2 regions of the Massilia sp. LXY-6 genome follow, and region 2 is predicted to be linked to the other one. Evidence: riboswitches for the same ligand, from Rfam matches in the RefSeq annotation. Region 2 holds a riboswitch; the other holds the start of a gene.
The links. Region 2 has a riboswitch for cobalamin ahead of ACI48D_RS25805 (TonB-dependent receptor plug domain-containing protein). Riboswitches for the same ligand answer to the same signal wherever they lie in the genome.
Positions count from the first base shown of each region.

Region 1 (21,809 bases), on a different contig from region 2:
GCCACCGGCGGCTTCGGCCTCGGGCTGTCGATCGCACGCAAGGCGGTCAGGCTGCACGGCGGCACCCTGCGCGTGGAGCGCTCGCCGCTGGGCGGAGCGCGCTTTGCGATCCGCCTGCCGGACGGCGTGATCGCTCCCTAGGCGCTTACTTCGACGCCGCCGCCTTGGCGACCAGGGCGTCGGCCACCTGCAGCGTGGCCTGGAACATTTCCTGCGGGTTGTTCGTCTTCAGGGTGGCGTTGACGGTCGACGGCGAGGTCATGTAGCGGCCGTCGATGACCAGGGTTGGCACCGACTCGACCTTGTAGGCGCTGAGCACCCTGTCCAGCTGGCGCATGCGGGTCAGCACGCCGAACGAGTTCCAGGCATTCAGGAAAGTCGCGCGGTCGATGCCGTTCTTCGAGACCCAGTCGATGATGGCGTCGTCCTTGTTCAGGCGAATGCGCTGCTGGTGCACGGCATGGAACACCTTGGCGTGCATCTCGTCGAGCTTGCCCAGCGCTTCCAGCGTCAGGTACAGGTGGGCTTCCGGATCGTTCGGCCCGGTGTATGGCATGTGGATGCGGCGCACCTGGATGCGGTCGCCCTGCTTTTTCACCCATTCCTCGAAGCCCGGTTCCAGGCCATTGCACACCGGGCAGTGGTACATGAAGAACTCGATCACCTCGACCTTCTTGCCGGCCGCCTGCACCGGCTGGGGCTGGGCCAGGGTCGTGTAGTCGACGCCGTTCTGCGGGTTCGCTGGCGAAGCAAGCGCGGGAGCGGCGATGGCGGCGGTGGCGAGCAGGCAGGCGGCCGCAAGGCGCAGTAGACGCATGGGAAATTCCTCGTGAATAATTAATCGACAATGCCTAGCTTAGCATTCTTTGAGGCAAAAAAAATCCCGCCGAAGTGGCGGGATTCATGGTCCTGGAGAATCAGCGGCGGCGGGCGTCGGGTGCCTCCGGCTTGACGTGGCTGGCGCCGTACCACAGGTGTTCCCACCAGTGGTCGCGCGAGCGCACGGTCAGCAGGCAACGCCGGTCGACCTCCCCTTTGAACAAGGGGTCCGCACACTTGTTCGTCATCAGGGCATAGCGCTGGTTCTCGGCATTCACCAGGGCGAGGCAGAGCCAGAAGACCACGCCGACGAGCACCGCCACGATGGCCCAGGCCCAGTGGAGGTAATAGCTGGTGTCGTGCAAGTCCTCGTCTTCCGGCTTGGACTTGTCGTAGATCTTCAGGATCTTGCCTTCCGCATCGCTCATTTCGTTTTGGCTGCCTTTGCGACCAGTGCGTCCATCACCTGCAGGGTTGCCTGGAACAGCTGGGGTTCGTTGCTCGACTTCACCGAATTGTAGACCGTGGCCGGCGAGGTCTGGTACTTGCCGTCGATGACGATGGTCGGCGCGCCATCGACCTTGTACTCGTTCACGATTTGCGGCAGGCGGCGCAGCTTGGTCATCACGCCGAAGGAATTCCAGGCGTTCGTGAAGGTCGCACGGTCGATGCCGTTCTTCGATACCCAGTCGATGACCGTCGCATCGTCCTTCATGCGGATGCGGTCCTGGTGGATGGCCTTGAACACCTTGGCATGCATCTCGTCGACCTTGCCCAGCGCTTCCAGCGTCAGGTACAGATGGGCTTCTGGATCGTTGGGGCCGCTGAACGGCAGGTGCACGCGCTTCAGGACGATGTTGTCACCCTGCTTTTTGACCCACTGTTCGAACTGCGGTTCCAGCGCGTTGCAGTGCGGGCAGTGGTACATGAAGAACTCGATCACCTCGACCTTCTTGCCGGCAGCCTGCACCGGCTGCGGCTGAGCGAGCGTCACGTATTCGACGCCGTTCTTCGGGTCGGTCGGCGAGGCGAAGGCGGTGCTGGCGACGAGGCTGGCGGCAAGCAGGGCAAAACGCAGGGAACGCATAAGAATCCTTCTCGAATTGGTTGTGCAAACGACCGCGAGATTACCACTTTTTCGCCGGCCAGCCTTAGTCCGGGCTTATTTTTTGCACTGCTTACCGCTTGTTACACCGGGGTCAGAGCCCGAATTTGGGCAATTACCCAAATTCGGGCTCTGACCCCGGTTTGATTTACTTAAAAGTCATAGCGGGCTGACAGCTTCAGCTGGCGGCCGTCGCTCGGGTAGATGCCCGAGCGGCAGCCGAAGGCGTTGCTGAAGTAGCGGCGGTCGGCCAGGTTCAGGCCCGACGCGGCCAGCTCCCACGGCCCCAGCCTGACGGCGTAGCGCGCGTCGAAGGTTACATAGGACGGCATGCGCGCGGCGCAGGAATTGTCGAAGTCGCTGCCGTAACGCTGGCGGTCGACCCACTGCGCGCCGACATCTGCGCTCTGGCCGTTGCCCGGCAGCCAGGCCAGGCGCGCCGTGAGCACGTTCTTTGGCACCAGCACCATCTCGCGGCCGGCGTTCGGGCCGGAGGTGAAGGTGGCGTTCACGTGCTGCAGGTGGGCGGTGGCGCGCCAGGCCGGCGCCAACTGTGCCTCGGCATCGATCTCGATGCCTTCGCGGCGGGTCGGGTCGAGGTTGGTGTTGGCGAAGGCGGTCGGATCGTAGAAGATCTCGTTGTCGAGCTTGTGGCGGAACGCGCGCGCAGTCACCTTGCGCGCATCATCACCCCAGCTTGCGCCCAGCTCCAGGTCGTGCGAGGTCTGCACCTTCAGCAGGCTCAGACTGGTGCGGAAGCTGTTCTCGTCGACGTTGGCCACGCGGTAGCTCTGTCCGCCGCGCGCGCTCAGGGTCAGCTGCGGCAGCACGCGGTAGCTGCCCTGGGCTTCCCAAGCGTTCTGGGCCTGCGCCCCGTTGTCCGGCGTGCCTCCCATGATCGCGTCGACGTAGTCCTTGTCGAAGATCTCGCGGCGCGCGCCCAGCGCCACGCGGCCGTCGTGGGCCGGGTCGAAGCGCAGCTCGTCGCGCACGTAGAAGGCCTTTGATTTCTGGCTGGCGTCGGCCAGCGAGAAGCTCGATGTGGTCTTGCGCTTCCAGTCGATCACGTCGATGCCGGTGACCAGCTCGTTCAGCATGCCGGCGCCGATGTCGTGCAGCCAGCGGGCGCGCGGCGAGAACTGGTTCTGGCGGCCCTTGTACTTCATCACCGAAGCGCTCGGGCCGAAATAATAGTTCGACTCGGCGTCGCGCTCGCGGTGCGACAGCTCGGCCGCCAGGTCGACCGCGCCGAGACGGTATTCGGCGAAGGCGTTCACGCGGTCGGTGTCGAGCGAGCCGAAGTCTTTCGGGGTCCGGGTCTGGCGCGGATCGGCCTCGAACTGGGCCAGGGTCAGCGAGCCCGGCAGGCGCGCATCCTGGCGCGCGCTCTCCACGCGCACGCCGGCGCGGCCGCCCGTGTACGCGAGCTGCAGGCCGGCCGAGACGCTATTTTGCGTGAAGGCGTTGTTGGCGCGGTAGTTGGCGTTGTCCTGGCGCGCCACGGCAACGTCGGCGCTGATCGGGCCGGCCACGTGCGCCAGCTGCGCGCGCAGGTCGCGCTCCCTGAACTGGCCGGCTTCGGCGAACACCGAGCCGTGTGTGCCCGGCTGTGCATGACGGGCATCCTTGCGCGTCACGATCTGGATCACGCCGCCGGTCGCGCCCTCGCCGTACAGCACGCTGCTGCCGCCGCGCACGATCTCGATGCGCTCGACCGTGTCGATCGGAATGGTCGACAACACGGAATTGCTCAGCTCGTTCTCGTTCAGGCGGACGCCGTCGACCATGATCACCATGTTCTGGGCGCTGTTGGTGCCGAAGCCGCGCAAGTCGAGCGCGAAGTCGGGCGAGGAGTCCAGGCTCTGGCGCCCGAACACGCCGCCGATCTTGCGGATCGCCTGGTTGACGTCGTTCACGCCGGCCTGGCGGATCTCGTCGCGGGTGATGACGGTGGCGCCGATCGGCTCCAGGGATTCGGCGCTGGGAAAGCGCGAACCCGTGATCACGACGGTGGCCGGGGCGGCCTCGTCGGCATGGGCGGCAACCGGAATGGAAAACGCGGTGGCAATAGAGGTGGCGCAGGCCAGCGCAAGCGGCTTCAAGGAATTCATCGATTAATCGTGTTCGAGCAGTGTTCGAGCGTTAGGCCGGCGCGCGTCCCCGCACACCGGCTCGTCACGGAAGCGCGGCGATGCGCCCGCTTCCACCTGTCCTGGCCGGTATCCGGGCTCGCAAGACAGACCGCCCCACCTTCCTATGCGCAGTGACAGCACACAGTGGTTTTAGAGGCGGCCAGTCGCCGTGAAGGCGACGCTTGTTTACCGTTGCGGGGGCAGCACACGTTGGCGCGGTGCCGGGGGCACCTGCGCTCCGTGTTTCCCGTTTAACTGCACGCGATTGAAGCCGCGTGCGGGCACCAGAACCGGCAAATTATAAACCTATTAAGCAACATCCCTTGCCAATTTGTAGGCTTGTATGGGTTTTCTGACAGTATTTTCGCATATAGTGTGAACACAAATACAACTTAACAAAATTCAATTCCAAATTTTTGGGGGTCCTGCATGAGATTGGGTTCCACAGTACTGCGTAGGTGCGCGCTCGCCGCCCTGCTGGCGGCGGGGGTGGCGGTCACCGCCGAGCTGCTCGCCGAACCGGGCGGCGCAGCGGCCGCGTCCAGCGCGCCCGCGCCTTCCCTCGACGGCATTGCCCTGGCGGCGCCGCATGCCGCGGCGGTGAACGTGCCCAGCAGCCCGAACGCCTGGGGCGGCGCCCGCACCGGGAGCGAATCGACGCTGTCGGACCGGGTCGTCCACTACGACATCGACGCCACCCTCGACCCCGTCAAGCACACGGTGACGGGCCGCGAAAAACTCACCTGGCGCAACAGGAGCAGCGTGCCGGTGAAGAGCGTCTACCTGCACCTCTACATGAATGCCTTCGAAGGCACGGGCAGCACCTTCTTTACCGAGAAGCGCGAGCGCGGGTCCGGGTTCCGCTCCGGCGTCGACATCAAGGATGGCGAATGGGGCCACATGCTTCTACGCAGCGTGACCCAGGGCGAGGCCAGCGTGCCCTGGACTTTCGTCCACCCCGACAACGGCCCGGCCACGGACCACACCGTGGTGCGCTTCGACCTGCCGGCCGCGGTCGCGCCAGGCGCCTCGACCACCTTCGACATCGACTTCCACACCCAGCTGCCGCGGGTGATCGCGCGCACCGGTTACTTCGGTAGCTTCCACCTGGTCGGCCAGTGGTTTCCCAAGATCGGGGTACTGGAACTGCCGGGCGAACGCGGGGCCACGGCGCCGCGCTGGAACGCCCACGAAATGCACCTGAACTCCGAGTTCTACGCCGACTTCGGCAGCTTCGACGTGCGCCTGACGGTGCCGAAGGAGTACACGGTCGGCGCCACCGGCGAGCCGCAGGGAGCGCCGGTCGAGAACAAGGGCATGCTGACCCACCGCTACGTGCAGGGCGACGTCCACGACTTCGCCTGGACCGCCGACAAGCGCTCCGCCAAGCCGATGGTCGAGACCTGGACCGGCCGGAGCAGCCCGCAGGTCACCGTCACCGTGCTGTATCCCCCGGAGTATGCGGCGAGCGCGGCGCCGGCCATGAAGGCGGCCAAGGATTCGCTGAGCTACTTCTCGAACACGCTCGGCCCCTACCCCTACAAGACGCTCACGGTCGTGATCCCGCCCTACAACGCGGAAGAAGCGGGCGGCATGGAATACCCGACCTTCTTCACCGCCGAAGGCTATGCGCAGGTCGAGCCGGGCACCGCCAACCAGTACCTGCTCGACTTCGTGACCATCCACGAATTCGGGCATGGCTACTTCTACGGCCTGCTGGCCACCAACGAGTTCGAGGAACCGGTACTCGACGAAGGCCTGAACGAGTACTGGGACCTGCGCATGGTCCGCGACCGCGGGCAGCAGGTCTTCGCCGGCACCCCGCTCACCCGCAAGCTCGGCTTTTCCCCCGGCTTCCAGGCCTTCGCCGCCGAGCGCATGGGCACTCCGCGCGGCGATCCCGCCGATGCGCCCGGCCAGAACGCCTATGACCGCCTGCAAGGCATCGGCCCGGTCTACAGCCGCACCGCGACCCTGATGCGCGACCTCGAAGCGCGGGTCGGCAAGGAGCCGATCGAACGCGCCTTCAAGGAATACTACCGGCGCTGGAAGTTCCGCCATCCGAGCACCGCCGACCTGCGCGAGACCCTGGCCGACGTCACCGGCCAGCGCGCCGCGGTCGACTCCGTGTTCGCCCAGCAGGTCTATGCGGTGACCAAGGTCGACGACCGCATCGCCGATTTCAGCAGCCGCGAACAGCTGCCGTTGCCGGGAACGCGCCAGGTGGGCAGCAGCTGGGTCGAGGACAAGCAGGCCGACCTCGACAAGCGCATCGAGAAGGAGCGCGAGGCATGGAAGAAGGCGCATCCGAAGGCGAAGGAAGGCCTGGGTCCCTACCCCTTCCGCACCGAGGTGCTGGTGCGCCGCTACGGCGCCGCGGTGCCGCAGACCGTGCTCGTGAAATTCGCCGACGGCAGTGCGGAAACCGTGCGCTGGGACGGCACCGAGTCCTGGCGCAAGTTCAGCTGGACCAGGCCGGCGCGCGCCGTCTCGGCCGAACTCGACCCGCAGCGCCTGCACTACCTCGACGTCAGCAAGCTGGACGACAGCCGGACACTCAAGCCCGACGCCCGCGCCTCGCGCCGCTGGGGCATGGACGTCGCCGCCTTCATCGAATACCTCCTCACCCTGATCGCGACCGTATGATGAGCATCGACCAGACCCTCGACTCCCCTTCCCTGGCACCGCAGAACACCCGCGTGCGCCGCCGCAGCGGCTTGCGCCCGCTTCTAGGGGCCATGCGCGCCGCGCTGCAGTGGCGCCTGCTGCTGTGGTGGGCCGTGCTGCTCCTGCTGCCGACCCTGGCCGCCAGCCTGCCGGTGTGGCAGATGCTGGGCGCGAACCTCGACCACTCGGTCTACGCGGCCCAGCTGGCGGACAAGCTCGACATGCTCGCCATCGCCGACCTGCTAAGCAGTGCGCGCGAGCGCTTCGCTCCCGCCATCGGCAGCGGCGGCATGGTCGCGCTGGCGCTGACCCTGCTGCTGTCGCCGCTGCTGGCCGGGATGACGATCTACGCGGCGCGGGCTAGCCGCCGTCCCGGCTTCATCGACCTGCTGGCCGGCGGCGCCCAGGAATACGCGCGCATGTTCCGGATGATGGTGTGGAGCGTGGTGCCGCTGGTAGTGGTCGGCATCGCCGCCGGCCTCGCCTTCAAGATCGCCGGCAAGACGGCCGAGCGCGCGATCCTGGAAAGCGATGCCGACCGCGCTTTGCACATCGCGATGATCGTCTCGCTGGCCGTGTTCGTGCTGGTCCACGCCACCATCGACGCCGGCCGCGCCCTGCTGGCCAACGAACGCCGGCGCCGCTCGGCCATCGTGGCCTGGTGGGGCGGCGTGCGGCTGATGCTGCGCCGTCCGTTCTCGCTGCTGGGCGTGTACGTGGCGGTCACCGGTATCGGCCTGCTGCTGGCCGGCCTGCTGGTGCTGGCGCGCGTGCAGGTGCCGGCGCTGGGCGCGGGCGGCACCGCCGCCGCCTTCCTGCTGACCCAGTTGACGGTGCTGGTGCTGGGCTGGATGCGCAGCGCGCGGCTGTTCGCGATGATGGCGCTGGTGAGGGCGCGGCCGCAATAAGCTGCTTTGCACGCGGCGGGCGAGGATCGGCTACCATGGCCGTTTCAATATCCGCCGAGGAGCCGCCATGTCCACACGCCTGCCCACCTATTTCGTCTCGCACGGCGGCGGCCCGTGGCCCTGGATGAAGGACCAGTACGGCGGCGCCTACGACAAGCTCGAAGCCTCGCTAGTCGACATGCGGCGCCAGGCGGGCAGCCGCCCGAAAGCCGTGCTGGTGGTGACCAGCCACTGGGAGACCGATCAGTTCATGGTCTCGAGCGGCACGGCGCCCGCCATGATCTACGACTACGGCGGCTTCCCGCCGCACACCTACCAGATCAGTTATCCTGCGCCGGGCAACCCGCAACTGGCCGCCCGCGTGGCGGACTTGCTCACCGCCGCCGGCCAGCCGGCCGGGCTGGACCCGGAGCGCGGCCTCGACCACGGTACCTTCTCGATGCTCTACCCGGTCTATCCGGAAGCCGACATGCCTGTGGTGCAGCTGTCGATCCGCCACGGCTACGATCCGGCCGCGCACCTGGCCGCCGGACGCGCGCTGGCGCCGCTGCGCGACGAGGGCGTGCTGATCGTCGGCAGCGGCCTGTCCTTCCACAACCTGCGCCAGTTCGGCCCCGGCGGCGCGCTGGCCTCGCACGCCTTCGACACCTGGCTGCAGCACGTGCTGCTGGAACTGTCCCCGAGCGACCGCGAACAGGCGCTGCTGCACTGGAGCGAGGCGCCCTATGCGCGCCATGCGCATCCGCGGGAGGATCATCTGGTGCCGTTGTGGGTGGCGCTGGGTGCGGCCGAGCAGGAACCGGCGGCCTGCGTGTATCACGAGGACGCGTTCTTCGGGGCGCTGACGGTATCGAGTTTCAGGTTCGGGCAAACCGCTTAAGTAACGGGGCCTCGAGCAACGCGCGGTAGCTTGCTCGAGGTTCCCTCACGTACCGCGCTTGCCGCGCGCCGCTTCCTCGGCCTTTTGCGCCGCCTTCTCGGCCGCGATGCGCGCCTTCTCTTCCATCTCGATGCGGTGCTTTTCCAGCGCCGCCGCGCGGGTTTCCGGCGTCTCCAGGCTGATGCGGCCCAGCGCGCCCTGGCGATAGTCCTGCAGCAGCACGTGGGCCGCCTTTTCGTAGTCGTAGTCGCCGCCGCGCACGCGGAAGCCACGGCGCGCGGCCACGCCCTCGATCACACCGACCCCGTCCATGCCCTCCGTCTTGAAGCCGTAGCGGGCGCTCAGGAGTTGCGGGTAGCGTTCTAGCAGCAGCGTGCCCAGGAACTCGGCCACTTCTTCCTCGATCACGGCATTGGTGCCGACCGCATGGCTGGCGGCCAGCATCAGGCCGTCGCTTTCCATCGCAATCTTCGGCCACAGCATGCCGGGAGTATCGACCAGCACCGTAAACTTGTCCAGGTAGATCTTCTGCTGGGCCTTGGTGACGGCCGGCTCGTCGCCGACCTTGGCCACGCGCTTCTTCAGCAGCGCGTTCATCAGGGTCGACTTGCCGACGTTCGGTATGCCCATGATCATGATGCGCAGCGGCTTGGTCGGCACCCCGCGGTGCGGTGCCAGCGTCTTGCACAGCTCGGGAATGCGCGCCACGTCGGACGGCTTCTTGGTCGTCATCGGATAGGCCGTCACGCCTTCCTGGGCGTCATACCAGGCGGCCCAGGCGGCGGTCGCCACCGGGTCGGCCAGGTCGGTCTTGTTCAGGACCTTCAGGCAGGGGCGCTGGCGGAACTTGCGCAATTGCTCGACCATCGGGTTGCTGCTCGCCTGCGGCAGGCGCGCGTCCAGGACCTCGATGACCACATCGGTGTTTTCCATCTGCTCCGCGGCCTGCTTGCGGGCCGCGGCCATGTGGCCCGGGAACCATTGAATCGACATGCTTACTCTCAATAATCTGCGTACAAGGCGCTATTTTACGCTGGAGAAGCTGGTGAGCTCCTGTTCGGTGAAGGTCGGGTTCGCCACTGCCTGGCGCAGCAGCTCCGCAAAGTCGCCCTGCCGCAGCAGGGCCAGGTCCTGCTGCTGGCGCCCGAGTGCGCGCTGGATCAAGGGGTGGGCCAGCAGCCTGGCTTCCTTTTTCGGCGTGTTCGGAACCACGCCGGTGATCCTGATGGCGGCCTGGTCGGTGGCATCGTACTCGCGCCCGACCGCCGATTCGGCCTGGCTGGGCTCGTCCACCAGCAGGCAGCGGATCGCGTAGGCCAGCGAAGCCAGTCCGTCCTCGGCCATCTGCGTCAGCAACCCGCCTTCGGCCTCTTTTCCGGGAATCATCCGCATGACCTCGTCCAGCACCGCCGGCCAGGGCTGCTGGTCGGGGTCGTGCGCCAGGATGCACTGCCACAGCTCGGCGACGATCTCGCGCGCGCGGCCCTGGGTCGCCGGCGCGTGGAGGGCCGCGAAGCGCTCGCAGGCGGGCATGAGCCGGGTCGCGGCCGCAGTGGCGCAGGCCAGCCGCGCCGTCGGCGGGAATGCCGCGAGTGCGGCCAACAAGTCCTGCTTGTCGTAGCTGAACATCGAATCTGCCATTGGCACATTCTACCGCGCAACCGGCTTTGGCTCACATTCGCTCGGCGGCAGCGGCTGGCCCGGGTCGAAGGCCTGCAGCTCCTTGCCCGCCAGTTTGACGTCCCTGGCGAACCCCAGTCCTGTTTATCGTCGAGGTTAGATATGGCTGCGTTGCGTCGGTTCACTCGACCGGCGCAGGGGACACGTTATCTCAATCCAGCTCCGCCAGCGCCTTGACGTGCGCGGCTACGCTGCGCCCCAGGGCCGACAGGTTGTAGCCGCCTTCCAGGCAGCTGACGATGCGCCCCCCGGCGTACAGGCGGGCGACCTCGACCAGCCGGTGGGTGATCCACGCGTAGTCCGCCTCGACCAGTGCCATGCCGCCCAGCTCGTCTTCCTTGTGGGCGTCGAAGCCGGCCGAGATGAAGATCATCTGCGGGCGGTGTGCATGCAGGGCCGGCAGCCATTGTTCCTGCACCAGCTTGCGCACCACCTCGCCGCCGCTGTAGGCCGGCACCGGGATGTTCACGCTGGTGGCGGTGACCGGGGTCGGCTCGCTGTACGGATAGAAGGGATGCTGGAAGAAGCTGGCCATCAGCACGCGCGGGTCGTCGTGGAAGGCTTCGTCGGTGCCATTGCCGTGGTGGACATCGAAGTCGACGATGGCGACCCGTTCCAGTCCGTGCACCTCGAGCGCGTGGCGGACGGCGATGGCGACGTTGTTGAACAGGCAGAAGCCCATCGGCTCGCCGGGACGCGCGTGGTGGCCGGGCGGGCGGATCGCACAGAAGGCATTGTCGACGGCACCCGCGATCACGTCGTCGGTGGCGGCCAGCGCGAGGCCGGCGGCGCGCAGGGCGGCCCGGTAGCTGTCCTTGCACAGCAGGGTGTCGCCGTCGAGCGGATAGTGTTCGCCGGCGCCCGGCAGGTTGTCGCGCACCAGGTCGAGCGCGCCCTGGCTGTGGTTGCGCAGGATCGCCGCCGTATCGGCCGGCGCGCCGTCGCGGCGTTCGACCAGACCGTCCAGGCGCGCCAGGATCAGCTGGTCCTCGATCGCCTGCAGCCGCGCCGGCGTCTCGGGATGCCAGTCGCCCATCTCGTGCAGGGAACAGTCGGGGTGGCTGTAGATTGCTGTACTCATTGTGCTGCGCTCATCCGTATCACATGGGATCGGCGTTCTCGCATAGAATCGAAAGGCCGAAAAAATTGCCGATAGCGCTAATCTACCATGCGCCCAGGCGCAACGAGAAAAAGCCATTCATGTTCAAACAATTGCATTCAGCCGCACGCCAGGTCGGGAGAATCGTGGTGGGCAAGGACCAGCAGGTCCGCCTCGCCCTCACCTGCCTGCTGGCCGGCGGCCACCTGCTGATCGACGACGTGCCCGGGGTCGGCAAGACCACGCTGGCGCATGCGCTGGCGCTGACGCTGGGGCTGCAGTTCAACCGCGTGCAGTTCACCAGCGACCTGCTGCCGGCGGATGTGGCCGGCATCTCGGTGTATGAGCGCGAGAAGAACGGCTTCGTGTTCCATCCCGGCCCCATCTTCACCCAGGTGCTGCTGGCCGACGAGATCAACCGCGCCACGCCCAAGACCCAGTCCGGGCTGCTGGAAGCGATGGAGGAGCGCCAGGTCACGGCCGACGGTGTCACGCGCGCCCTGCCGGAACCCTTCTTCGTGATCGCGACCCAGAATCCGGCGCACCAGATCGGCACCTTCCCGCTGCCCGAGTCCCAGCTCGACCGCTTCCTGATGTGCCTGTCGCTCGGCTATCCCGACGCCAGCGCCGAGCGCGCCCTCCTGATGGGCGAGGACCGGCGCGCGATGCTGAAAACCCTGCAACCGGTGATGCGGCCCGAAGAGCTGCTGGATGCGCAGCGCTCGCTGCGCGCGATCCACGCTTCGAGCCCGCTCATCGATTACCTGCAGGCCCTGGCCCAGGAATCGCGCTCGGGCAAACTGTTTGCCGAAGGGCTGTCGCCGCGCGCCACCCTGGCCCTGCTGCAGGCGGCGCGCGCCTGGGCCGCGCTGGAAGGACGCGACCACGTGATCCCGGAAGACGTCCAGACCCTGCTGGTGCCGGTGTGCGCGCACCGCCTGCGGCCGCTGAAGTCGGCGATCGGCGGCGGCAGCGCCAGCCGCGACCTGGTGCTGCAGCTGCAGAAGCTGGTGCCGGTCTGAGATGGCGAGCATGAGATGAGGACCGTGGCCGTGGCCAGACTGCCGCTCGGCGCCCGGGTGTTCGGCTGGCTGCGCGGACGGCGCAGCACCTGGCGCGAGCGCAGCACCGCGCGCGACCGCGGCGAAGTGGAGCTGAACCAGCGCCGCGTGTATGTCCTGCCGACCCGCGCCGGCCTCGGCTTCGGCGCCCTGCTGCTGGCGCTGCTGATCGGCTCGGTCAACTACGACCTGGGCCTGGGCTTCGGCCTGACCTTCGTGGCCGCCGCCTGCGGGCTGGTCGACATGTTCTATACCTACCGCAACCTGGCCCACCTGCACCTGCGCCCGGGCCGTGCCAGCGCCGTGTTCGCGGGCGAGGAGGCGCCGTTCGAGCTGCTGCTGGCCAACCGCACACGGCTCAGCCGGTTCGCGGTCTGGGTCGACGTCGATACCGCGCAGGACCCGCGCCATGCGGTCGACGTGCCGGCGGGCGGTGGCGCCACCGTGGTGCTGTCCGGCGCCAGCAGCCGGCGCGGCTGGATGCAGGCGCCGCGCGTGCGCCTGGCGACCCGCTTCCCACTCGGCCTGTTCAACGCCTGGAGCTACTGGCAGCCGGACAGCCGCGCGCTGGTCTACCCCTTCCCCGAGCAGGACGCGCCGCCGCTGCCGGTCAGCGGCTACCCGAGCCCGGACGGCATCGGCAGCGCCGGCAGCGACGATTTCGCCGGCGTGCGCAGCTACCAGCCGGGCGACCCCTTGCGCCAGCTGGCCTGGCGCCACATCGCGCGCCTCGACCCCTCGCTCGGCGGCCAGCTGGTGACCAAGCAGTTCGAAGGCGGCGCGCTCGACGAGCTGGTGCTCGACCTGGACGCGCTGCCGCCCCGGCTCGACCTGGAATCGAAACTGTCGCGCCTGGCGCGCTGGGTGCTGGAGGCGGAGCTGCGCGCCCTGCCCTATGCGCTGCGCCTCGGCCGGCAGAGCATCGAGGCGGCGCTCGGCCCGGCCCACCAGGCGGCCTGCCTGGAAGCCCTTGCGCTGTACGGCGGCGCCGGCGAGGACCGATGAAAGCCTCCCGTCTCCCCCTGCCGCGCTTCTCGTCCCCGCTCTCGCGCGACAAGCAGGACACCCTGCTGCTGCTGGCCAGCACGGTGCTGGTGCTGCTGCCGCATACCGCCCACCTGCCGCTGTGGGTGACGCTGCTGTGCGGCGCCACGCTGGCCTGGCGCGCCCTGCTGACCCTGCTGGGGCGGCGCATGCCGGCCAACCTGGTGCTGGTGCCGCTGGCGGTGGTCGCGATGGCGGGCGTACTGCACACCTACCACACGCTGCTCGGCCGCGATGCGGGGGTCGCCATGCTGGTGCTGCTGGTGGCCTTCAAGATGCTGGAGATGCATGCGCGGCGCGACCTGTTCGTGGTGGTGTTCCTGTGCTTCTTCCTGGTGCTGACGAATTTCTTCTACTCGCAAAGCATCGGCACCGCCCTGCTGATGCTGGCCTCGATCGTGGCCCTGCTCACCACCCAGTTGTCGTTCCAGCTCACCGGCGCGGTGCCGCCCTTGCGCTCGCGCCTGCTGATGGGGGCGAAGATCCTGGCGCTGGCGGCGCCGCTCGCGGCCCTGGGCTTCGTGCTGTTCCCGCGCATAGACGGACCGCTGTGGGGCCTGCCCGACGATGCCCATGGCGCCCGCAGCGGCCTGTCCGATACGATGGCGCCGGGCCAGGTCTCGACTCTGGCGCAGTCGGACGCGCCGGCCTTCCGCGTGAAATTCGACGGCCCGCCGCCCGCCCAGCCGCAGCTGTACTGGCGCGGACCGGTGCTGGGCGCCTACGACGGCCGCACCTGGAGCCGCCTGATGCCGCGCCCCTACCGCGGCCGCAAGGCCCCGCAGGCGGTGTCGCTGTCGGTACGCGGCGAAGCGCGGCGCTACCAGATCACCATGGAGCCGTCGAACACGCGCTGGCTGTTCGCGCTCGAGATGCCGGGCGCACTGCCGCAGCTGTCGAGCGGAACCGCCGGCGCAAGCCCGGAACTGGAACTGCAGGCCTCCGCTCCGGTGCGCGAGCGGATCCGCTACGACCTCGCTTCCTACGTGGACTTCAGCCTGCAGGCCGGCGACACCCTGGACAATGCCTTCGAATGGCTGCTGCTGCCCTACGGCCGCAACCTGAAGGCGCTGGCGGCCGGCCGGCGCCTGCGCCAGGACTATCCGGAGCCGATGCGGCGGGTGCAGGCGGTGCTGCGCCAGTTCGCCACCGGCGGCTATTCCTATACGCTGGAACCGCCGCTGCTGGGAGCAGAAGCCGTCGACGAATTCCTGTACGACACCCGCTCCGGATTCTGCGAGCACTATGCCGGCGCCTTCGTGTTCCTGATGCGCGCGGCCGGCATCCCGGCGCGCGTGGTGACCGGCTACCAGGGCGGCGAGCTGAACCCGATCGACGGCTATTTCACCGTGCGCCAGTCCGACGCCCATGCCTGGAGCGAGGTCTGGCTGCCGCGGCAGGGCTGGGTGCGGATCGATCCGACCGCCGCGGTCTCGCCGGACCGCGTGCAGCGCGGCCTGGCGCGCGCGCTGCCGGCGCCGGCGCCGTTCGGCTTCGAGGGACTGGGGCGGCTGCTGCAGCCGGACCCGGATTCGCTGCTGGCCAGGGTCCGGTATGCGATCGGCGCCGCCAACAACGGCTGGAACCAGTGGGTGCTGAACTACACGCCGCAGCGCCAGCATGCATTGATGGAAAGCCTGCAGGACAAGCTGTTCAGCTGGCGCAGCGCGGCCCTGTTCGCGCTCGCCTGCGCAGTGTTGCTGCTGGCAAGAAAATTGTCGCGGCAAGGCCGGGAGGACCCGGTCGATCGGCTATACTCGGCCTTGTGCCAACGCCTCGGCCAACTGGGCCTGCCGCGTGCGCCGGACGAAGGGCCGACGGCTTACGCCGCACGCGTCGCTGGTGCCGCCCTGGCCCCCGAGCCGAAGGCCGCCGCGGCCGAATTCCTGCGTCGCTACAGTGCCTGGCGCTACGCACCGCCAACGCAGCCACAGCCGCATGGCGCCGGCCTGCCGACTATCCTGAAAGAGTTGCTGTCCCGAGTTCGATGAAATCCTTTGTTCCGCTGTTGCTTGCCTTCGCCATCGGCACCGGGCAAGCGTCCCACGCCGCCGCCGCCTCCTCGCTCCACCACGCCAAGGCCGCAAAGACCGCCAAGGCCGGCAAGGCGACGAAAGCCAAGGCCGCCAAGGACAAGGCCGCGCAAGCCGTAGCGGCAGCCGCTCCCGTGCGTCCGCGCATCGACTACGACGGCGAGCAGGTCAACTTCGGCGAATGGCAGGCGGTGCGCGATTTCGAGGACGAGATGGTGAACCGCCAGGGCTTCGACCGTGCCGAGCTCGACGCATTGGTGGCGAAGACCCGCTTCATCGATTCCGCGGTCCAACTGGTCAAGCCGGCGCCGCCGGGCAAGCCGAAGAACTGGCAAGCCTACAGCGAGCGTTTCATCGAGCCGATCCGCATCAATGCCGGAGTCCGCTTCTGGAACGAGAACGCGGCCCTGCTGGAGCGCGCCGAGGCGCTGTACGGCGTGCCGGCCGAGATCATCGTCGGCATCATCGGCGTCGAGACCATCTACGGCCGCGACACCGGACGCTTCCGCGTGGTGGACGTGCTGACCACCCTCGCCTTCGCCTATCCGGAAGCGCCGAACCGGCTCGACCGCATGGCCTTCTTCCGCAGCGAACTGGAAAACACGCTGCTGCTGGCGCGCAAGGAAAACATCGATCCGTTCTCGCTGCTGGGGTCCTTCGCCGGCGCGGTCGGCATGCCCCAGTTCATGCCCGGGAATATCCTGAAATACGGCGTCGACTTCGACGGCGACGGCATCGTCGACCTGCGCAACTCGGCCGCCGACGCGATCGGCAGCGTGGCAAATTTCCTGGTTGCGCACGGCTGGGACCGCAACGCCACCGGGCCTTCCGTGTTCCCGGCGGACGTCGCGCCGAGCCTGGCCTGGCAGCCGCTGCTGGGCGGCCTGGAGGCGCGCTGGCAGCCATCTGAGCTGCAGGGCGCCGGCATCGTGACCCGCACTTCCCTGCCGGAACAGCGCCAGTACGGCCTGATCGATCTGCAGAACGGTGCCAATCCGGCCGAGTACTGGGTAGCGAATGCTAACTTCTTTGCTATCACTAAATACAATCGAAGTTATTTCTATGCCATGTCAGTGGTCGAACTGGGCCGTGCGGTGCACTTGGCGCGCGGCCTCTAAGGCTTGATCGGCTAGAAACTTTGTATCTCTTTGTAACCCCGTAATAGTGTTACTGCTGAGTTAATGCCGTACTGACAAGCACATACCCCCGGGGGTATATTGATTTCCTCAGGTTAGTTCTGCGGGGAAACAGACCTTTCATCCCGATACCCCCACCATTCTTGGCTTTTCGTCATTCCGTTTGGAAACGTACAGCAGCGCATCGAGAATTGCCTTACACTTAAGTTTAAATAAAAAGCAATTAATTTTTTAGTGAGTTTGTGAGAGAATTGCATTGTGGCTATTGTTGCAGCAGGACAACGAACCGAGCAGACACGCCTGAACCTTATTGCTCTTAAGTACTAAATTGGAAATTAGTTGTATAATTTAGTAGATATTTTCGAAACCTTGTTTTAGAACAAAGCCGCCAGCGAGCTCCTTCAACCCAAAAATAGGAATATTGACATCATGACGAACCAAGTCGGCATTGATATGAACAGCGATTCGGAGAATGACGAACTGCTGCAGTACAACCCGAACCGCCTGCTCGACACCCTGATCGAGAACCTGCGCCTGAAGAACGACGCAGCCCTGTCGCGCGCGTTGGAAGTGGCACCGCCGGTCATCTCGAAGATCCGCCACCATCGCCTGCCGGTCGGCGCTTCGCTGCTGATCCGCATGCACGAAGTCAGCGACCTGTCGATCCGCGACCTGCGCTACCTGATGGGCGACCGCCGTGCGAAATTCCGCATCAGCGACAAGCAGTTCAAGCCGAAAGACAAGGACAACAACGCCGGCGCCGGCGCAGAATAAGCGTGGGCGCGACTACGGACGGCGGCAGAACGTGCCGCCGCACCGTCATCAGTATCGACAACTGCATCTGCACCAGGTCGTCCTCGTGAGGGGAGACACCCAGCGCCCAAACTTCGCGCCGGGAGCAAGACATTCAAGAAATCAGGCGGGGAACACACCCGTCGACAGATAACGATCACCGCGGTCGCAGACGACGAACACGATCGTCGCATTCTCGACGGTCTGCGAAATGCGCAAGGCGATTTCGCAGGCCCCGGCCGCGGAAATACCGCAGAAAATCCCTTCCTCGGCCGCTAGCCGACGCGCCATCTGTTCCGCCGCAGCCTGGGTCACGTTCTCGACCTGGTCGACGCGCGCGCGGTCGAAGATCTTCGGCAGGTAGGCTTCGGGCCACTTGCGGATGCCGGGAATGGACGACCCTTCTTCCGGCTGGGCTCCGATGATGCGGATCGCCTCGTTCCGCTCCTTCAGGTAGTGCGATACGCCCATGATGGTGCCGGTCGTGCCCATCGCGCTGACGAAGTGGGTGACGCGGCCATCGGTGTCGCGCCAGATTTCGGGACCGGTGGTCTCGTAGTGGGCGCGCGGGTTGTCCTCGTTGGCGAACTGGTCCAGGATGATGCCCTTGCCGTCCTTCTGCATCTGCTCGGCGAGGTCGCGCGCATACTCCATGCCGCCGGTCTTCGGAGTCAGGATGATCTGGGCGCCGTAGGCTGCCATGCTCTGGCGGCGCTCGATCGACAGGTTGTCCGGCATGAGCAGGAGCATCTTGTAGCCGCGGATCGCAGCCGCCATCGCCAGCGCGATGCCGGTATTGCCGCTGGTCGCTTCGATCAGGGTATCGCCCGGCTTGATCCGGCCGCGTTCCTCGGCGCCGCGCAGCATCGCCATCGCGGCGCGGTCCTTTACTGAGCCGGCCGGGTTGTTGCCTTCGAGCTTGCCAAGGATGACGTTATTGCGGGCCGCGGCGTCCGCGCCCGGGATGCGGACCAGCTGCACCAATGGGGTGTTGCCGATCGTGTCCTGGATGGTCTTGTATGCCATAGGTTTGCTTCTGCTTTCTCGCGATCTCAAAACACCATTCTAATCCGAGTTGCAATATGGCGTATTGGACGGGATCGGCAGAACATGATCTATGGCAATGTAGGGTGGGCGGCCCTCCGCCCACGCGTGACGCTGGCAAAACGCGAACGTCACGCGTGGGCACATGGTGCCCACCCTACGCATCAGCTGGCAGCTGCTGCCTTCGGATGCGCGTCCGATTTGCCTGCCTTGGCCGGCTTCGCGGCCTTGTCTTCGGTCTTGCCCTTGGCCGCACCGGAAGGCGTGGTCGAATGCGCGCCGGAAGCCGCGGCCATTGGCGCACCTTCCTTCGACTTGCCGTTCACCTGCAGGCCGGCTTCGGACAGCTTGGCGGCGCGCTTCTCGCCCACGCCCTTCACGCGCTTCTCGAAATCGGCCCAGTCCTTGAATTCGCCCTTGGCGCGCTCGGCGATGATGGTCTTCGACATGGCGGGGCCGACGCCCTTCACCGAATCCAGCGCTGCGGCATCGGCCTTGTTGACGTCGACCTGGGCGAATGCCATGCCCATCGATGCCGCCAGCGCAGCGATTGCGAGGAACAGTTTCTTGATCATCTGCTTATCTCCGTTGGTTGGATTATGGGGCGGCAGGTGCCACCCATCTGTATTAACGGACCAGCGCGCCGGACGTTGACGTCCGGCGCTTACAAAAGATCAAGCGCTCAGCCGTGCGAGCCGTCGGTGCGACGGCGGTGCGCGAACAGCTCGTCGCGGGTGACGGTGGCGGTGCCCAGCTTGCCGACCACGATGCCGCCGGCGCGGTTGGCGGTGGCCAGCGCTTCGGCCAGCGGCGCGCCCGAGCCCAGCATCGCGGCCATGGTCGCGATCACGGTGTCGCCCGCGCCGGAGACGTCGTAGACCTCGCGCGCGTCGGCGTGCACGTGCAGCACCTCGTCGGCCGTGTACAGGCTCATGCCCTCTTCCGAGCGGGTCAGCAGCAGAGCCGTCAGGCCCAGCTCCTCACGCAGCGTCTGCGCCTTTTCGGTGAGCTGCTCCTCGGTCTTCCAGCTGCCGACGATGCGCTTGAGCTCGGACTTGTTCGGGGTCAGCATGGTGGCGCCGCGGTAGGGCGTGAAGTCGTCGCCCTTCGGGTCCACCATGACGGTCTTGCCGGCCTCGCGCGCCATGCGGATCATCTCGGCCACGTTCACCAGGCTGCCCTTGTTGTAGTCGGACAGGACGATCACGTCGTAGTCCGGCAGGATGGCCTTGAACTGGGTCAGCTTGTCGCGCAGCGTGGTTTCGCTGGGTGCTTCCTCGAAGTCGATGCGTACCATCTGCTGCTGCCGGCCGATCACGCGCAACTTGACGATGGTGGAAATCGCCTCGTCGCGCTTCAGGTAGCTGTCGATGCTGGATTCGCGCAGGATCTGCTCGACCTCGTCGCCGGCCTCGTCGTTGCCGACCACGCCCAACAGGCCGCAATGGGCGCCGAGGGCGGCGGCGTTGCGCGCCACGTTGGCGGCGCCGCCCAAGCGGGCTTCGCGGCGCTCGATGCGCACCACCGGCACCGGGGCTTCCGGCGAGATGCGCGCGACGTCGCCGAACCAGTAGCGGTCGAGCATCACGTCGCCCACGACCAGCAGGCGTACCTTCTCGAGTTCCGGCGCCTCGGCCTGGCGGTAGCTGTCGGTCGGCAGCAGGCGGCTTGGAATGTCCTTATACATCGGCGGACCTCACTTGCTGGTCAGGACCGAGCGGCCGATCCCGTGGTATTCGATGCCCTGCGCAGTCATCAGGGCCGGTTCGTAGAGGTTGCGGCCATCGATGATCACGGGGTGCTTCAGGCGTTCCTTGATCTGCTCGAAATCCGGACTGCGGAAAGCCTTCCATTCGGTGACGATCAGCAGCGCCTCGGCGCCTTGCAGCGCGTCCATCGGCGCATCCTTGAATTCGACGCGCGCCAGCTTTTCCTCGCCGAGCGCATCATGGCCGAAATCAAGTGCCAGCACCCGCCGCGCCTCGGCCATCGCCACCGGGTCGTGCACGGCAACGGTGGCGCCGCGCTCGACCAGTTCCTGCAGCAGCACGCGCGATGGCGCCTCCCGCATGTCGTCGGTGTTCGGCTTGAAGGCCAGGCCCCAGACGGCGAAACGCTTGCCGGACAGGTCTTCGCCGAAGCGCGCTACCACCTTGCGGCCCAGCACGTGCTTCTGGCGTTCGTTGACGGCTTCCACGGCGCTCAGGATCAACAGGTCCTGGCCGTACTGGCGCGCGGTGCGCTCGATCGCCTGCACGTCCTTCGGGAAGCAGGAACCGCCGTAGCCGGCGCCGGCATACAGGAAGCTGTGGCCGATGCGCGGATCGGAGCCGATGCCGTGACGTACCGCCTCGATGTCGGCGCCGACCTTGTCGGCCAGGTTGGCCAGCTCGTTCATGAACGAGATGCGGGTCGCCAGCATGGCGTTGGCCGCGTACTTGGTGAACTCGGCCGAGCGCACGTCCATCCAGTAGGTACGCTCGTGGTTGCGGTTGAACGGCGCGTACAGCAGCTTCATGAGCTCGCGCGCGCGCTGGCCGTTGGGCGAGCTGTCGTGGCCGATGACGATGCGGTCCGGACGCATGAAGTCCTCGACCGCGGCGCCTTCCTTCAGGAACTCCGGGTTCGACACCACGGTAAACTCGGTGTTGGCCAGGAGGCGTCCGCTTTCGGCCCCCCGGACCGCAAGCTCCTCGCGGATTGCCGCGGCAACGCGGTCGGCGGTACCGACCGGCACGGTCGACTTGTCGACGATGACCTTGAAGCCGTCCATGTGGCGGCCGATGCTGCGCGCGGCGGCCAGCACGTACTGCAGGTCGGCCGAGCCGTCCTCGTCCGGCGGGGTGCCGACCGCGATGAACTGCAGCTGGCCGTGCGCCACGCTGGCGGCGACGTCGGTCGAGAAATGCAGGCGGCCGGCGGCGCGGTTGCGCGCGACGATCTCTTCCAGGCCCGGTTCGTGGATGGGGATGCCGCCGTTGTTGAGCAGGTCGATCTTGCGCTGGTCGACGTCGAGGCAGAACACATCGTTGCCGAGTTCCGCGAGGCAGGCGCCGGTGACGAGGCCGACGTAGCCGGTGCCGATAATCGTAATCTTCATATTCTTAATTCATCAATTCATGACATTCAGTTCTTCGGTACGGCGAGGGGGATAAGTCTCCCACCTGCTGCATCCCGGGCATTGCCAATAATACTGGCGTGCCTTGAAACCGCAGTGGCTGCACTGGTAGCGTGCCAGCTTCTGGGTGTATCCGTGGACGAGGTTCTTCACCATCGACAATTCTTCCCAGACATTTGCCGGGGCATCCATGAGGCGTGCCTCCAGCAATTTATCCAGGCCAAGCAGTGTCGGGTTGCGACGCAACTCCTCCACCACAAGCTGTTTGGCAGCGTCGACGCCGTTCAGTTC
Region 1 is NZ_JBKFGF010000046.1:37,797-59,605, forward strand. Features, by position in the region: gene ACI48D_RS19505 (ATP-binding protein) at 1-141, shown strand, start outside; gene ACI48D_RS19510 (thiol:disulfide interchange protein DsbA/DsbL) at 146-817, opposite strand; gene ACI48D_RS19515 (hypothetical protein) at 918-1,247, opposite strand; gene ACI48D_RS19520 (thiol:disulfide interchange protein DsbA/DsbL) at 1,244-1,906, opposite strand; gene ACI48D_RS19525 (TonB-dependent receptor) at 2,077-4,035, opposite strand; cobalamin riboswitch at 4,122-4,360, opposite strand; gene ACI48D_RS19530 (M1 family metallopeptidase) at 4,486-6,702, shown strand; gene ACI48D_RS19535 (hypothetical protein) at 6,699-7,631, shown strand; gene ACI48D_RS19540 (DODA-type extradiol aromatic ring-opening family dioxygenase) at 7,699-8,511, shown strand; gene ylqF (ribosome biogenesis GTPase YlqF) at 8,557-9,504, opposite strand; gene ACI48D_RS19550 (hypothetical protein) at 9,535-10,152, opposite strand; gene ACI48D_RS19555 (histone deacetylase family protein) at 10,343-11,272, opposite strand; gene ACI48D_RS19560 (AAA family ATPase) at 11,392-12,312, shown strand; gene ACI48D_RS19565 (DUF58 domain-containing protein) at 12,343-13,356, shown strand; gene ACI48D_RS19570 (transglutaminaseTgpA domain-containing protein) at 13,353-15,386, shown strand; gene mltB (lytic murein transglycosylase B) at 15,383-16,546, shown strand; gene ACI48D_RS19580 (hypothetical protein) at 16,994-17,338, shown strand; gene cysM (cysteine synthase CysM) at 17,480-18,382, opposite strand; gene ACI48D_RS19590 (ComEA family DNA-binding protein) at 18,565-18,975, opposite strand; gene rfaE1 (D-glycero-beta-D-manno-heptose-7-phosphate kinase) at 19,083-20,087, opposite strand; gene ACI48D_RS19600 (UDP-glucose dehydrogenase family protein) at 20,097-21,500, opposite strand; gene lapB (lipopolysaccharide assembly protein LapB) at 21,513-21,809, opposite strand, start outside.
Region 1: linked by a shared signal. The riboswitch ahead of ACI48D_RS19525 (TonB-dependent receptor) and the one ahead of ACI48D_RS25805 (TonB-dependent receptor plug domain-containing protein) in region 2 are both predicted to bind cobalamin.

Region 2 (9,121 bases):
CGTCAACTCATCCGTTTCTACGTTGCGCACTCATTTTTGTAAGCAATTTGTGCGCTGCAGAAGCAGGACGCGAACTATAGCAAAGCCGCCCGCAGTCTGCAACGCTTGCCCGTATGCTATCTTTGCCGCCTTTATTACTTTCCGGAACACGCATGCGCCTGCCTTCCATCGCCGCCGTCGCGAATCCCGAGCTCGCCCTTCGGCTCGACGCAGCAATCAATAACAAGACCAAACCGCTCGGCAGCCTCGGCGCATTGGAATCCCTGGCCAAGCAGCTCGGCCTGATCCAGCAGACCACCGCGATCTCGATCGACCGGCCGGCCATCATCGTGTTCGCGGGCGATCATGGCGTGGTCGCCGAAGGCATCTCCGCGTTTCCGCAGGACGTGACCTGGCAGATGGTCGAGAACTTCCTCGCCAATGGCGCTGCCATCAATGTGTTCGCCCGTCAGAACGGTGCCGCGCTGCATATCGTCGATGCGGGCGTCAACCACGACTTCGGTCCGCGTGCCGGCCTCGTCGATCGTAAGGTCGCCCGCGGCACCCGTAACTTCGCGCTCGAACCGGCGATGACGGCCCGGCAGTGTGCCACCGCGCTGGAACATGGCGCCGCCCTGGCCGCGGACTTGCCGGGCAACGTGGTCGGTTTCGGCGAGATGGGCATCGGGAACACGACCGCCGCCGCGGCGCTGATGCACAAGCTGGCCGGCATTTCCGTCGCCGACTGCGTGGGCGCCGGCACCGGCCTGTCGCCGCAGGGCGTGCTGCGCAAGCAGCAGGTGATCGAAGCCGCGGTCGAGCGCCACGCCGGCGTGACCGATCCGCTCGACGTGCTCGCCACCTTCGGCGGTTTCGAGATCGCAATGATGGCCGGCGCCATGCTGCAGGCCGCCGCGCTGCGCAAGACCCTGCTGATCGACGGCTTTATCGTCACCTCCGCCCTGCTGGTCGCCTGCCGCCTGGCGCCCGCGATCCTCGACTACTGCGTGTTTGCCCACTGCTCGGACGAAGCCGGCCACCGCCGCATGCTCGAGCAACTCGATGCGAGACCTCTGCTGCAGCTGGGCATGCGCCTCGGCGAGGGCACCGGCGCTGCACTCGCGCTGCCGCTGCTGCATGCGGCCGTCAACTTCCTGAACGAGATGGCGACCTTCTCTTCCGCTAGCGTCAGCGAAAAGTCCGTCGGCGAATAAGAACAAGATGCAGCAAGTCCGCCTCTTCTTCATCGCACTGCAGTTCTTCACGCGCCTGCCGATTCCGACCTGGGTGGGCTTCGAGGCCAGCTGGCTGCAGCATGCCTCGCGCTACTTCCCGCTGGTCGGCTGCGTGGTCGGGGCGATCGCCGCTGCCGTCTACTTCGCGGCCGCGCTCGTACTGCCGGCGCCGGTGGCCGCCGTGCTGTCGACCGCCGCCTCGATCTACCTGACCGGCGCCTTCCATGAAGACGGCTTCGCCGACGCCTGCGATGGCCTGGGCGGGGGCGTGACGCCTGAGCGCGCGCTCGAGATCATGAAAGACTCGCGTGTCGGCGCCTATGGTGCGATCGGCATCGCCTGCATGCTGGCGGCCAAGCTGTCGGCACTGGCGATGCTGCCCCCGCGCCTGGCCGTCGGTGCGCTGTTCCTGGCCCATCCGTTGTCGCGCCTGGCCGCGGCCTCGCTCATCTGGAAACTGGACTACGTACGCGGCGAAGGCAAGGCCAAGCCGCTCGCCCAGCAGATGACGGGAACCGAATTCGCGATTGCGGCCGTGACGGCGCTGTTGCCGGTACCGATCCTGCTCGCCGTCGGCTGGATTGCGCCCGATGCCGTGCTGGCTGCGCTGCTGGCCGCCCTGCTGGCCGCGGTCTGGCTCGGCCGCAAGCTGGAACAGCGCCTCGGCGGCTATACGGGCGACTGCCTGGGCGCGGTGCAGCAGGTGGCCGAGGTGCTCGTCTACGTGTGCGTACTGGCCACGCTGGGCCATGGCGCCTGGTCCTGAGCAGTGAAGCTCTACCTGGTCCGCCATCCGCAGCCCGAGATCGGCCAGGGCCTGTGCTACGGCGCCACCGACGTGCCGGTCACTGAACCCGAACTCGCGCGCGCGCATGCACGCCTGCACGCGGCCGGTCTGCCGGGCGATCTTCCGGTCTATGCCAGCCCGCTTCAACGTTGCTCCCGCCTCGCCCGGCGCCTGACCCCGGCCCCGCCGACACTCGATGCGCGCCTGGCCGAGATGGATTTCGGCCGCTGGGAAATGCAAGCTTGGGATGCGATTCCGCGCCATGAAGTCGACGCCTGGGCCGCCGACCTGCTCCGCTACCGCCCCGGCGGCGGCGAATGCGTGCTCGACGTGGCGCGCCGCGTCGCCGCCTTCATTGATGACCTGCGCGCTGACTTGAGCAATGAGCTGCGCCAGGCCGGCCATGCGGAAGCGCTGCTCATCTGCCATGCCGGCACCATCCGCCTCCTCGGCGCCATGCGCGGCGGCCTGCCCCTCGAAGAAGCCGCGTTGAATGCCGCCAGTACGCCGCATCGCATCGGCTACGGCGAAATGGTCGTGCTGGAAGTATAATATCCACGTTTTGGTGCTCGCGCCTGTGTTCTCAGGCGCAGTTAAACGGGAAACACGAAGCTCTTCGAACGAGCCAACGTGTGCTGCCCCCGCAACGGTAAGCAAGTACCGCATCGCGTCATCGCCGATGCGGCAACCGTCTTTTCATACCACTGTGCGCAAGCATGGGAAGGTCAGACGGCCACACTTGCCAGCCCGGATACCGGCCAAAAGGTGGGAGCGACGGCTTGCCGGCGCTTCCGTTCAATCTGGCCTACGGGGACGTCGGCCGGTTGTCTACGAGAGAAAAACATCGTCATGCGCTTTCCCGTTTCACGGCATGCGGCCGCGCCGCTGCTCGCCTTTACCCTTGCTTCGCCTTCGATTTCCGCCCTGGCCGATCCCGCCATCGAGTCCGTGGTCGTCACCGCTGCCCGCACGCCCCAGCGCGCCGACGAAGTGATCCCCGATACAACCGTCATCGGCAGCGAAGAGATCGCGCGCGCCGGCGCCGGCTCGGTCGCCGACCTGCTGCGCCGCCAGCGCGGCATCGAGATCGCCCGCAATGGCGGTCCGGGCGCCAGCACCAGCGTCTACCTGCGCGGCGCCAACAGCAACCAGATCGTGGTCCTGATCGACGGCGTGCGTATCGGCTCCTCGACCACCGGCGCGGCCAGCTGGAATGCGATCCCGCTCTCGACCATCGACCATATCGAGATCGTCTACGGTCCGCTCAGCTCACTGTACGGTGCCGACGCGATCGGCGGCGTGGTGCAGATCTTCACGAAGAAGAGTGCGGGCAAACCGGCCTTCAGCGCCGGCGCTGGCGCCGGCAGCTACGGTACCAGCGCATACGACGCCGGCGTGCACGGCGCCACCGGCGGCGATCACAGCGTCAGCTATGCATTGAGCGGCGCGCATGAAGAGGCAAGCGGTTTCTCGGCCACCCGCCCTGGCGCGTTCGGCTACAACCCGGACGACGACGGCTACACCCGTAACAGTGTGAACGGACGCCTGACCGTGCAGCTCGCGCCGGGCATTGACGTGGGCGCACAATTCCTGAAGAGCCGCCTGCGCGCACAGTACGACAGCGGCGCCTCCAGCTACGACACGCATAACGAGCAGGACATCGACAGCTATGCCGTGTTCCTGAACGGCCGCATCCTCCCCAACTGGCGCAGCAGCCTGCAGGCCGCCCGCTCGAACGACAAACTGGGCAGCTTCACCAGCACGGCGGCCAGCGGCACCAGCCAGATCGACACGCGCCAGGACGAACTCACCTGGCAGAACACCATCGACCTCGGCAGCGACACCCTGCAGGTCCTGTTCGGCCACCGCAAGGAACAGGTGCTGTCCAGTTCCAGCGCTGCCTTGAACCGTTCGCGCGTCACCAACTCGGTGGCCGCGGCGTACGATCTGCGGCGCGGCAGCCACCTGCTCGACCTCAGCCTGCGCAACGACCATTCCATCTACGGCGCCAAAACCACCGGCGCGGCCGGCTATGGCTACGAATTCAGCAGGGATCTGCGCGCCACCGCCAGCGTCGGTACCAGCTTCCGCGCCCCGACCTACAACGAGCTGTACTACCCGGGCTACGGCCTGGTCACGAACAAGCCGGAACAGGGGCGCAATGCCGAGGTGGGCATCCGCTACCGGATCGCCGGCGCCGAGCTGCAGGCGAATTACTACCGCAACCGCCTGACCGACATGATCGTGACCGTCAATCCCTGCCCGAGCCGCACCGGCAGCTGCGCCTACAACGTCAACCATGCCCTGCTCGAGGGCTTGACGATGTCGGCCGACACCCATGTCCGCGACCTCGACCTGCGCGCCAGCGTCGACCTGCAGGATCCGCGCGACGAGTCCACCGGCAAGCAGCTGGCCCGCCGTTCGCGCCGCCATGCCAGCCTCGCCGCCGACTACACCGTCGACCGCCTCGGCCTGGGCGCCGAACTGCAGGCGTCAAGCAGCCGCTTCGACGATGCGGCGAATGCCAACCGCCTCGGTGGCTACGGCTTGCTGAACCTGTACACTACATGGCGATTCATGCCCGACTGGTCGCTGCTGCTACGCCTCGACAATACGCTCGACAAACGCCACGACCTGGCGCGCAACTACGGCACGGCCGGACGCAGCTGGTTCGCCGCGCTGCGCTATGGGACCCGTTAATTCACTCTTCATTCAGCATGCATCCAGTCCACCCAAGCGCGCGCCGGCGCGCCACCATGATCGTCGGCACGCTCCTGCTCGCCGCCCTTGCCTGCATGCTGTTCGCCGGCGTCACCGGGTCGGTCACGGTCGCGCTGCCGGAGCTGCCGCGGGCGGTCATGGAGTTGATGCGCGGCCGGCAGGATTCGCTGGCCGCCTCGCTGCTTGCGCTGCGTGCCGGACGGGCCCTGACCGCCTTCGTCACCGGCGGCGCGCTGGCGCTGGCGGGCGTCATGATGCAGGCCTTGCTGCGCAACCCGCTGGCCGACCCGTATGTGCTGGGGATCTCGGCCGGCGCCTCGGTGGGTGCCCTGTTCGCGCTGCTGATGATGTCCGCGGCGATGGTGGTCGACGGCGCCGCGCTGCTCGGCGCGGTCGCGGTCTCGATGCTGCTGTATTTGCTGGCGCGGCGCGACATCCGCGGCGGCGTGGCGGCCGAAGGCGGCACCTCGACGCTGCTGCTGACCGGGGTGATCCTGATGTCGGCCTGCATGGCCCTGGTGACGCTGATGCTGTCGATCGCGCCCGAAGGCAGCCTGCGCAACATGGTGTTCTGGATGATCGGCGACCTGGCCGGCACGCCGCTGCGCGTGCTGCCCTGGATCGTGCTGGGCGGCGCGCTCGCCTTCGCCCTGCGCAATGCGCGCGCGATGAACGTGCTGGCCCTGCATGCGGATACCGCGCGCACGCTCGGCATCGAAGTCGGCCGGCTTCGAAAAGGGCTGTTCTTCGTGTCCGGCGTGCTGACCGCCAGCGCGGTGACGAATGCCGGCTCGATCGGATTCGTCGGCCTGATCGTGCCGCACGCCTGCCGCTTCGCCTTCGGCCCGGACCACCGGGTGCTGATTCCCTCGGCGGTACTGCTGGGCGGCAGCTTCCTGGTCCTGTGCGACACCCTGGCGCGCACCGTGGTCGCCCCGACCCAGCTGCCGGTGGGCGCGATCACGGCCCTGATCGGCGCGCCGGTCTTCCTGTATCAACTGCACCAACTGCGCAAATAAGATGATCGCTACTCAAGGACTCACGCTGCAGCTTGCCGGCCGTACGCTGGTGCGGGATCTCGACTGGACCATCCAGGCCGGCGAGTGCTGGAGCATCATCGGCCGCAACGGCGCCGGCAAGAGCACCCTACTGCGCACCCTGGCCGGACTGCGCGGCGCGGATGAGGGCGCGGTCCGGCTCGACGGCAAAAAGCTCGACGACTGGCCGCTGGAAGAGCTGGCACGCAAGCGCGCCTACCTGGCACAGTCGCGCAACGACGCCTTCGCCTACAGCGCGATCGATACCGTGCTGTCGGCGCGCCATCCCTACCATGCGAACCGCTACTGGGAAGGCAGCGACGACCACCGGGCGGCACTGCAGGCACTGGCGGCGATGGAGGTCGACCACCTGGCGGCGCGCGATGTGCGTACCCTGTCCGGCGGCGAGCGCCAGCGGGTTGCGATCGCCGCCCTGCTGGCCCAGGACACGCCGCTGCTGCTGCTGGACGAGCCGGCCAACGCGCTCGACCTGGCGCATCAGGTCAGCGTGACCGGCCTGCTCGCGCGCCTGTGCCGGCGCGAGCGCAAGACGGTCGTGATGATCGGCCACGACCTCAACCTGGCGCACGGCATCTCCACGCACGCCCTGCTGTTGCGCGGCGACGGCGGCTGGCTGGCCGGCCCGGTCGCACAGGTGATGCAGCCGGCGCTGCTGGGCGATTACCTCGGCCACCCGATCGAGATGATCGAGCACGGCGGCCGCCGCATCTTCATTCCCCAAGAGGACTACCATGAATGACATGACGTTTGAAGACACTGCCGCGCTCAACGAGCGCCACCGCCAGCGCATGGAGCGCAAGAAGGCCGTCATCGATGCAAAAATCGCGGCGGCCGACAAGAAGATCGGCATCATTATCGTCAATACCGGCAACGGCAAGGGCAAGAGCTCGAGCGCCTTCGGGATGGCGGTGCGTGCACTCGGCCACGGCATGAAGGTCGGCGTGGTCCAGTTCATCAAGGGTGCGATGTCGACCGGCGAAGAACGTTTTCTCTCGCGCTTCCCCGACGAGGTGAGCTTCCATGCGATGGGCGAAGGCTATACCTGGGAAACGCAGGACCGCGAGCGCGACATCGCCAGGGCCGGCGAAGCGTGGGAACAGGCGAAGCGCTTCCTCGCCGATCCGGCCTATGGGCTGGTGGTGCTCGACGAGCTGAATATCGCCCTGAAGTACCGCTACCTGGACGTGCACGCGGTGATCGCCGACCTGCTCGACCGTCCGCCGATGCAGCACGTGGTGGTGACGGGCCGCGCGGCGCCGCCCGAGCTGATCGAGGTGGCGGACACCGTCACCGAAATGAACGTGGTCAAGCACGCCTTCAAGGCGGGCATCGCGGCGCAAGCCGGCACGGAGTGGTGATGGCACATCCCGGCGCACGCATGCTGCTGGTGGCGGCAACCGCTTCCGGCCAGGGCAAGACCACCGTCACCGCCGCCCTCGCACGCGGCCTGGTCCGCCAGGGCCAGCGGGTGCGGGTGTTCAAATGCGGTCCCGACTTCATCGACCCGCTGCTGCTGGAGCGTGCCTGCGGCGCAGCGGTGCACACGCTCGACCTGTGGATAGTCGGCTTGCAGGAGTGCCGGCGCCGCCTGGCGGAAGCTGCGCGCGACGCCGACGTGGTGCTGATCGAGGGCGTGATGGGCCTGTATGACGGCACCCCCTCCGCGGCCGACCTGTCTCGCGCTTTCGACATCCCGGTGCTGGCCGTGATCGACGCCTCCAGCATGGCGCAGACCGCCGGCGCCGTGGTGCAGGGCCTGCGCGACTACGGCCCGGTACAGATGGCCGGTGTGGTTGCCAATCGCATCGCGAGCGAGGGCCATCGCCAGATGGTGGCGGCCTCGCTGCGCGATATTCCTCTGCTGGCGACGCTGCCGACACAGGCGCGCCAGCTGCCCGAGCGTCACCTGGGCCTGGTGCTGCCGGGAGAAGTCGACGACATCGACGCGATCCTGGACGAGCTGGCCGACCGGCTGCACCTCGACACCCAGGCCTGGCAAGCGCTGACGCCGCGCCTGCCCGAACACGCCGACCCGGATGAGCCGATTCCGCCGCTGCTGGCCGGGAAGACGGTGGCGATCGCGCGCGATGCCGCGTTCTGCTTCATCTATCCGGCCAACCTGGACGTGCTGCGGCAGCTCGGCGCCCGGCTGCGTTTTTTCTCGCCGCTGGCCGGTGAGCCCGTGCCGGCGGATGCGGATGCGGTCTGGCTGCCGGGCGGCTATCCGGAGCTGCACATGGAGGCGTTGTCCGGGGCGGTGCGCTGGCATGAGTCGATCCGCGCCGCACACGCCGCCGGCCTGCCGATCCTGGCCGAATGCGGTGGCATGATGGCGGTGTCGGAATCGATCACCGATACCGAAGGTCGCTGCTGGACCATGCCGGCCCTGCTGCCGGGCCGGGTGCTCATGCAGCAACGCCTGGCCGGATTGGGCTCGCAGGGGATGCCGACCGCGGCCGGCGAGCTGCGCGGCCATACCTTCCATTATTCGCACCTGGACACCGGGCTGGCACCGGTCGCCTACACGGTCAAGCATCCGTCCGGCGCCCAGGGCGAAGCGGTGTACCGGCTCGGGTCCCTGACAGCGTCCTACTTCCACGGCTTCTTCGCCTCGAACCCGCTGGCCGCGGCCGGCCTGTTCGCGAAGGCGGCGCCATGAGCCGTACCCTGGTGTTCGGCGGCGCCCGTTCCGGCAAGAGCCTTCTTGCCGAGCGCCTGGCGCGGGAGTCCGGCAAGAAGGTCGTGTATGTCGCCACCTCGCACGCCGGCGACGCCGAGATGGCGGAGCGCATCGTCCACCATCGCGCACGCCGGCCGCCCGAATGGCAGACGGTGGAGGAAGCGACCGCGCTCGCCGCCACCCTGCGCCGTCTGTGCGCGCCGGAGCGCATCGTGCTGGTCGATTGCCTGACCCTGTGGCTCAGCAACCTGATGTTTTCGTCGCAGCGGGACTACCCGGACGTCGGCGCCATCGCGCTGCCACCCCTGTTCTCCCGGGAGCGCGCCGACCTGCTCGCGTGGCTGGACGAACCGTCGCCCGGCGAAGTCGTGTTCGTGTCGAACGAAGTCGGCATGGGGATCGTGCCGGTCGGCGCGGTCTCGCGTGCGTTCGTCGACGAAGCGGGCCGCCTGAACCAGGAGCTGGCGGCGCGCTGCGAGCGGGTGCTATTCGTGGCCGCCGGGCTGCCGCTGGCCCTGAAGGGTGGTCCATGCTGAGCGGGCTGCCGCCGCTCGCCATCGCGCTGCTGCTGGCGGCGGGGATTGCGCTCGACCTGCTGCTGGGAGAGGCGCGGCGCTGCCATCCATTGGTGGGTTTCGGCCGGATGGCGCAGTGGCTGGAG
Region 2 is NZ_JBKFGF010000090.1:327-9,447, forward strand. Features, by position in the region: gene cobT (nicotinate-nucleotide--dimethylbenzimidazole phosphoribosyltransferase) at 153-1,193, shown strand; gene ACI48D_RS25795 (adenosylcobinamide-GDP ribazoletransferase) at 1,201-1,980, shown strand; gene ACI48D_RS25800 (histidine phosphatase family protein) at 1,984-2,553, shown strand; cobalamin riboswitch at 2,548-2,778, shown strand; gene ACI48D_RS25805 (TonB-dependent receptor plug domain-containing protein) at 2,851-4,701, shown strand; gene ACI48D_RS25810 (FecCD family ABC transporter permease) at 4,719-5,741, shown strand; gene ACI48D_RS25815 (ABC transporter ATP-binding protein) at 5,743-6,519, shown strand; gene cobO (cob(I)yrinic acid a,c-diamide adenosyltransferase) at 6,512-7,138, shown strand; gene ACI48D_RS25825 (cobyrinate a,c-diamide synthase) at 7,138-8,439, shown strand; gene cobU (bifunctional adenosylcobinamide kinase/adenosylcobinamide-phosphate guanylyltransferase) at 8,436-8,996, shown strand; gene ACI48D_RS25835 (CobD/CbiB family cobalamin biosynthesis protein) at 8,990-9,121, shown strand, end outside.